Regions from separate parts of the Arthrobacter sp. 92 genome, predicted to be linked through region 2. Evidence: riboswitches for the same ligand, from Rfam matches in the RefSeq annotation. Region 2 holds a riboswitch; the other holds the start of a gene.

Evidence for each region. Region 2 has a riboswitch for thiamine pyrophosphate ahead of ACP4XC_RS21625 (ECF transporter S component). Riboswitches for the same ligand answer to the same signal wherever they lie in the genome.
Region 1: it holds a riboswitch for thiamine pyrophosphate, as region 2 does, so the genes downstream of both, thiO (glycine oxidase ThiO) here and ACP4XC_RS21625 (ECF transporter S component) in region 2, are expected to answer to the same signal.

The regions. Positions count from the first base shown of each region.
Region 1 is NZ_CP189863.1:3,686,669-3,690,120, reverse strand. Features, by position in the region: gene ACP4XC_RS17090 (RNB domain-containing ribonuclease) at 1-619, opposite strand, end outside; gene ACP4XC_RS17085 (ferritin-like fold-containing protein) at 661-1,335, shown strand; gene thiE (thiamine phosphate synthase) at 1,401-2,087, opposite strand; TPP riboswitch at 2,114-2,235, shown strand; gene thiO (glycine oxidase ThiO) at 2,228-3,452, shown strand, end outside.
Region 2 is NZ_CP189863.1:4,635,362-4,638,813, forward strand. Features, by position in the region: gene ACP4XC_RS21620 (ABC transporter ATP-binding protein) at 1-1,398, opposite strand, end outside; gene ACP4XC_RS21625 (ECF transporter S component) at 1,398-2,030, opposite strand; TPP riboswitch at 2,102-2,245, opposite strand; gene ACP4XC_RS21630 (DUF4235 domain-containing protein) at 2,509-2,772, shown strand; gene mnhG (monovalent cation/H(+) antiporter subunit G) at 2,782-3,174, opposite strand; gene ACP4XC_RS21640 (monovalent cation/H+ antiporter complex subunit F) at 3,164-3,439, opposite strand; gene ACP4XC_RS21645 (Na+/H+ antiporter subunit E) at 3,439-3,452, opposite strand, start outside.

The DNA.
Region 1 (3,452 bases), 950 kb from region 2:
GCCGTTCCAGTTCCACACGCTTGAGTCCCACTTCCTTCAACAGCTGGAGGACCGGCGGGGCAGCCCCGGCGTCGAGTTCGGCCTGGACCCCGTGATAACTCAGCTTCGCCCGGCTGCGGATCCGCGCCCGCCGCACGAGCACCGCCGAAACGTCGGCGCCGGCGTCGAGGTCGAACTCCCAAACAAACGCGGAGCAAAGCTGCCCGGCAAGCAGGCTTCCTGCTTGTTCACTAATGACTTCCGGGTGCAGCGGAATGCGTCCGTCCGGAGCATAAAATGTCTGGCCGCGGCGGCGGGTTTCGGCGTCGAGGGCGCTTCCGGGGGCCACGAAGGACGGGACGTCGGCGATGGCGTAGTACACCTTGTAGCCTTCGCCGGCCCGTTCGATGAAAAGGGCCTGGTCCAGGTCCGTGGACGACGCCGGGTCGATGGTAACGAAGTCGATGTCCGTCAGATCCAAGTCGGGCATCTTGTGTTCGGCAATGGCTGCCAGGGCATCCTGGAGGACGTCTGCGGGGAAGGGGCCCGGTAGCTCCAGCTCGGTGCGCAATGCCTTCAGGGCTTCGGCCAGCCGGTTGGTCTCTTCGTGGACGCTGGGGGACAGGCGATGGTGTGACACGAAAGTCAGATTAGCTCCATTTTCGCCATTAGTCTTGAAGGATGAGCACATCCCGGGCTGACACTGCTCCTTCCGACAGATTCGTGGCAGATCTCCTTGGCGTGATGGCTTATGGGGAGCTTTCGGCCTTCGAACGGTTCGCGGCCGATGCCAGGTATTCGCCCACCCTGCACGACCGGGCGGTCCTGGGCCGGATGGCCGTCACCGAGTTTCAACACTACGAACTGGTGAGCGCCAAGCTGGCTGAGATGGGTATCGATGCCGAAGACGCCATGCTCCCCTTCCAAACGTCCGTTGATCATTTTCACGAACGCACACGGCCGGGGGACTGGTACGAATCTTTGATGAAGGCGTACGTGATTGACACGGTGTCCGCTGATTTCTACCGTGAGATTTCCCGTTACGTGGATGCCGGCGCCCGCGCCGTCATCGAGCGCATCCAGGCTTCGGACGAGACGACGGATGTGCTCCGCGAGAGGCTCAGACGTGCCTTGGCCGACGATCCGCGCCTCGCCTCGCGGCTGGCACTGTGGGGCCGCCGGCTGCTCGGCGAAGCGCTGACCCAGGCACAACGGGTTGGTTCCGAGCACGCGTTCCTCAGCGCCCTGATCGGCGGCGCGGATGCGGCGGGAGCGAAAATCCTGGTGGGCGGCGTCATGGCTGGGCTGGCCGAGAAGCACGCCAGGCGCATGACGCAACTGGGGTTGACCGGTTAGAGCCGCGTCTGGCACCTGCGGGACGCCCTAGCTGCGCGGCGGACGCAACGGACACCGCCGCCGGATCAGGACCCCGCGGCGTCCAGCGCCTGCAGCAGCAAGCGGGCCGCCTCGGCCGGATCGTCGGCGTCGGTGATGGCACGGACAACCACAATGCGTTCGGCGCCGGCCGCAACCACCTGCTCGACATTGGTCAGGTCGATCCCGCCGATGGCAAACCAGGGGAGCACGCCTTCCACAGTTCCCACATCCGAGCGCCGGATTGCCTCCGCGGCGTACTTCACCAGATCCAGCCCGACGGCGGCGCGCCCGGGCTTCGTGGGGGTGGCCCAGACCGGGCCGACGCAGAAGTAGTCCAGCCCCTTCCTGCCCGGGGACGCCAGAATGGCGGCGTCCACTTGCTCGGCGGAATGCGTGGACAGGCCGATCACCGTGTTCTTGCCCAGCATTTTGCGGGCCGAGCTGAGGGGGATGTCCTTCTGCCCGATGTGGAACACCGGAGCCCCGGACAAGGATGCGATGTCCGCACGGTCGTTGACGGCCCACAACCGGCCGTGGCGCTGGGATGCGGACTGCAGCACCTCCAGCAGCTCGAGCTCTTCGGCGGCTTCGAGGTTCTTATCGCGGAGCTGGATGATGTCCACGCCGCCGGCGAATGCGGCGTCGACGAAGTCTGCGAAGTCTCCCCGGTCGCTGCGGGCATCAGTGCAGAGGTAGAGGCGGGCGGTGGTGTGGACGGCTTGCTCGGTCATGGAACCAGCCTAGTTCCTCTAAACTGGGGAGGTACCGCGGGAGCCCGCCGCAGCTGTCACAATTTGCTGCAGGGCTGAGAGGGCGTCAGAGCCGACCGCTTGACCTGATCCGGTTAGTACCGGCGTAGGGAAGGATGTGTATGAACCCCCAAACCAGCCGCACAGCTCCTGGGCAGGGAACCCCTGAATCCGCAAGCCCTGATTCCGCGGCGCCTGATTCCGCGGCGCCTGGTTCCGGACCGCTGCATGCGGACGTGGCGGTGATCGGTGGCGGCATCATCGGCCACGGAATCGCTTGGGAAGCCAGGCGTTCGGGACGGTCCGTTGTGGTGATCGACCATGCGCCGGGAACGGGAGCCAGCTGGGCGGCCGCCGGCATGCTGGCACCTGTGAGCGAACTCCACTACCAGGAGGAAGACCTCCTGGGTCTCATGCTTGAGTCATCCAGGCTGTGGCCGGCGTTCGCAGCCAGCCTCGCCTCGCCGCCGGCCGCCGGATCTCCGGACCAGCAGGCGGCGGAGACCGGATACCGGACGACGTCGACCCTGGCGGTGGGTGCCGACGCCGCGGACCGCCGCACCCTCGCCGACCTCCGCGCGGTCCAGCAGGAGCACGGCCTCACGGTTGAACCACTGACCATCCGCGAGGCCAGATCCCGGGAACCGTTGCTGAGCCCGGGCATCTCCTGCGCCTTCGACATCCCCGCCGACCACCAGGTGGATCCCCGGAAGCTCCTGGCCCGGATCGCCGGGGCCCTGGCGGAGCACGCGCAAACGTCCCGGGTTTCCGGCGCTGCCGACGGCTACGCCGTCCGGGACAGGGCCGTTGGACTTCTCTGGGATGACGGCCGCGTCAGCGGCGTCCGCCTTGCCGGCGGAGGCGCCGTGCACGCCACCGAAACCATCGTGGCCAACGGTCTTGAGGCGGGCTCACTCGACGGGTTGCCCGAGGGGCTCAACCTGCCGCTGCGGCCTGTTTACGGCGACATCCTCCGTCTCCGTGTCCCGGAGCACCTGCAGCCGCTGCTGACCTCCACCGTGCGCGGCATGGTCCACGGAATTCCCGTCTACATCGTTCCCCGGCTGGATGGCACGGTGGTCATCGGAGCAACCCAGCGGGAAGACCAGCCAGCCGGGTCCGCGCGGACCGGTGCGGGGCGGGCCGGGGCGTCGCACGCCACGGTCTCCGCGGGAGGCGTCTACCAACTTCTCCGCGACGCCCAGGTGCTGGTTCCCGCCGTCGCGGAACTGGAACTTCTGGAATCCACGGCACGGGCCCGTCCCGGCACGCCGGACAATGCGCCGCTGCTGGGCCGCGTCCCAGACGCCCGCGGCACCGACATTCCGGGACTCATCATTGCCACCG
Region 2 (3,452 bases):
GACCGTGGCCACCGAAAGCCGGCGTTTCTCGCCGCCGGAAAGTGTGTAGGGGTTGGCGTCCACCAGGGAGGCCAGCCGGAGCCGCTCCAGCAGTTCGTCCACGCGCTCCTCGCCGTGGCCCAGGTGCCGGGGTCCGAACATCAGCTCGTCCAGGACCCTGCCGGTGACGAACTGGTGTTCGGGCTCCTGGAACACCGTGCCGATCCGCGAGATCAGCTGTTCGGCCCGCCACTTGTAGGGATCGATGCCCGCACCCGTGCTGAGATCCACCGTGGCGGACACCTTGCCCGCCACCGGCTCAAGCAGTCCGGCGAGGGTCAGTGCGAACGTGGATTTTCCCGAACCGTTCGGCCCGGTGATGGTCAGCGCGTGGCCGGCGCGGACCTGGGCTGCTATGCCGGACTGGACCGGCGAGGGCGGGACTGTGGTGAAACCGCGGCGGCGGGGCCTTTCCCGGGAGACGGCCAACTGCTCCGTTGCAAGCAGCAGCGCACCGGCGTCGGGCTCCCCGCCGGTGCCGGACCGCTGGGTGCCGGACCCCTGACCGCCGGCGTCCGCGCCTGAGCGGCCACGGGTGGCCGGCACGTACCCGGGCACCCAGACTCCGGCGGCGGTGAGCATATCCCTGGCCTGTTCCAGCACCTGGTCGGGACTGCCGTCGATCAGCACCGCGGGGTCCGTGGAGGATCCCGGCTGCAGGACCACGATCCGGTCCACGAGGTCCTTCCACACGCCCACCCGGTGTTCCACCACCACCAGTGTGGCCCCGGCCTTGTCCAGGCAGCGGCCCACGGCGTCACGGACCTCCAGGACACCGACGGGGTCGAGATTGGCGGTGGGCTCGTCGAGCAGGATCAGTCCGGGGCGCATCGCCAGGATTCCCGCGAGCGCCAGGCGCTGCTTCTGGCCGCCCGAAAGGGCCGACGTCGGGTGGTCCAGCGAAAGGTGGGCAAGCCCGACGTCGTCGAGTGCTTCATGCACGCGCTTCCAGATTTCCTCGCGGGGCACGGAGAGGTTTTCCGCGCCGAAGGCCACGTCGTCGCCCAGGCGTGAGAGCACCACCTGGGTTTCGGGATCCTGCTGCATTAGCCCGGCGCGGCCGCGCTGGGCGCGAGGGGGCGCCCCATCGATCAGGAGGCTGCCGGTTTCGTCCGCATCCTCCGGGTCCCCGCCGGCCGCCCCGTGGGAGCCGGCGGCACTGTCCCCGAGGACCCCAGCCAGGGCGTGCAGGAGCGTGGACTTGCCCGCCCCCGAGGGGCCCAGCAGCAGCACCCGTTCGCCCGGACGGATGTCCAGGTCAAGGGCGCGGACAGCAGGACGGGGCCGGCCGGCGTGGCGCCAGCCCCAACCGCGTGCCGCGACTGCTGCCGGGCGGACACCGGCGTCGTGGGAGCTCATCAGGAGAAGACGGGCTCCGTTGCTGCCTTGCGGGAAGCGAAGGAGCTCAGCACGCCGGTCCTGGCGAGGCCACGGGTGGCAACCCATGAGACGGCACCGGCAATAACGGCGCCGGAGATGGCGCAGAACACGATGTAGGCGAGCTTGTCACCGGCTTCGTAGGCAATATTCCAGCCCCAGGGCATGAAGGAGTCGTTGAGGCCGCAGAAGAGGCCGGCGCCTGCGCCAGCCAGCAGGGAAACCGGCAGGTTGAACCGCTTGTAAATGAACGCCGCGAACACCAGTTCGGCGCCCAGGCCCTGCAGAACGCCGGAGATCAGCACCGTGGTGCCGTACTGCGAGCCCATGATCAGCTCGCCCGTGGCGGCCACGGTTTCGCAGAACAGCGCGGCGCCGGGCTTACGGACAATGAGCATGCCCAGGATGGCCGGAATCATCCAGCCGCCGGCGTAGAGCCCTGTCAGCGGCGGGTAAAGCGCGTTGACAGGCGTGGAGATCACGTTGGCGCCCTGGTCCCAGGCCCAGAAAATGACGCCGCCGGCCACGGCGGCGAGGGCGGCCACCACAATGTCCACCACCCGCCAGTTGTATTTGCTGCCGGTCAGCGTCTGCTTTGCAGAAATGTCAGTCATGTCTTCCTCCTGAAGTACAGGAGGGGAGAGTGTTCCCCGGCTTTGTCGCGGCGTTGCCGCCTGCTACCGGACACTCTGAGAACTCGACTCCCTTGCGCCGGTACTAGCCGGATCAGGTTCGAGGGTCTGCGGCTGTCCGCACTCTCAGCGCCCATCCACGGTTTCCTTGGATTGCTCCAGTGATGCCCGACGGCGGCGCTCCCCTGTCGTATCAAATCGCCCTTATGGGCGGTGCTCAGTTTACACCTGAATGACCTGTGATTCCCGGGCCGGCAGTCACAATCCGGCGGCGGTTTTCCTGGGCTTCGGTTCGGATGCTGCTGCAGCCATGGCATCAAACGACGTGGCCGAGCCAGGTGCTGCCAGAGCCCTTGGTCCCGCTCCAGGCGCCAACTGGTGGTCGAGGCGTTGGCGGGAATCCTCTCACGGATGCCGTTAGGCTAGGGAAAGCCCTGTTCCCCTCACAAGGAGTTCCTGTATGAACATCTTCATCAAGCTGCTTGGCACCGGAGTCAGCCTCCTGGCAGGCTTCGCCGGCACAAAGCTCGTGGACACCATCTGGGAAAAGAGCACCGGCAAGAAGCCCCCGAAGGGCGGCAAGGACGATGTTCCCACCACGCTCCGCTCCGCCCTGACGTTCGCCCTGATCTCGGCATCGGTCAGCGCGGTCATCCAGGTGCTCGCCAACCGCGGCACCCAGCGGGCCATCACCCGCTTCGCCAAGACCCAGGACATCGTCTAACCCGCAGGGTCAGGCCTCATCCTCGAGGCCCTGCTTATCTGCTGCCCGCTGCACCACGGCCTCCAGCTCATCGGTGGTGAGCAGTTCCTTGTGCAGGTGCTTGGTGCGGTAGCCCGCGCGGCCCACCATGTGAGCGGACACGGGTACGGTGAGCAGCTGGAAGATCCACGCCAGCAGAAGCACGGGCCATACCCACCAGGACCGCAGTTGAAGGCCCACCGCGGCCAGCAGCAGGAACAACCCCAGCACCTGCGGTTTGGTGGCCGCGTGCATCCGGCTCATGAGGTCCGGGAAGCGCAGCAGCCCGATGGCCGCGCCCAGGGACAGCACCGCGCCGCCCACCATAAAGACGGCCGAAACCGCATCAATCAGCCAGTCCATGCTCACTGCCTCAGGATTCATTGGGGTGGTCCCGCCTGTCCGCAACGAACCGCGCAACCGTCACCGAGCCGATGAAGCCGATGATGGACAGCGCCACCAGCAGCATCAGGTTGTTCAGGTGCCTGTTCACCGCCATGTCGATGCAGAGCGCCGCGCCGATGATGGCCAGCAGGACATCGGAGGCGAGGACGCGGTCCAGCAGCGATGGTCCGATGGCGATCCGCACAATTGCACCGGCCGCAGCCAGGGACAGGATTACGGCCGTTATGGCCAGGACAAGCTGCATCACGCGCCTGCTT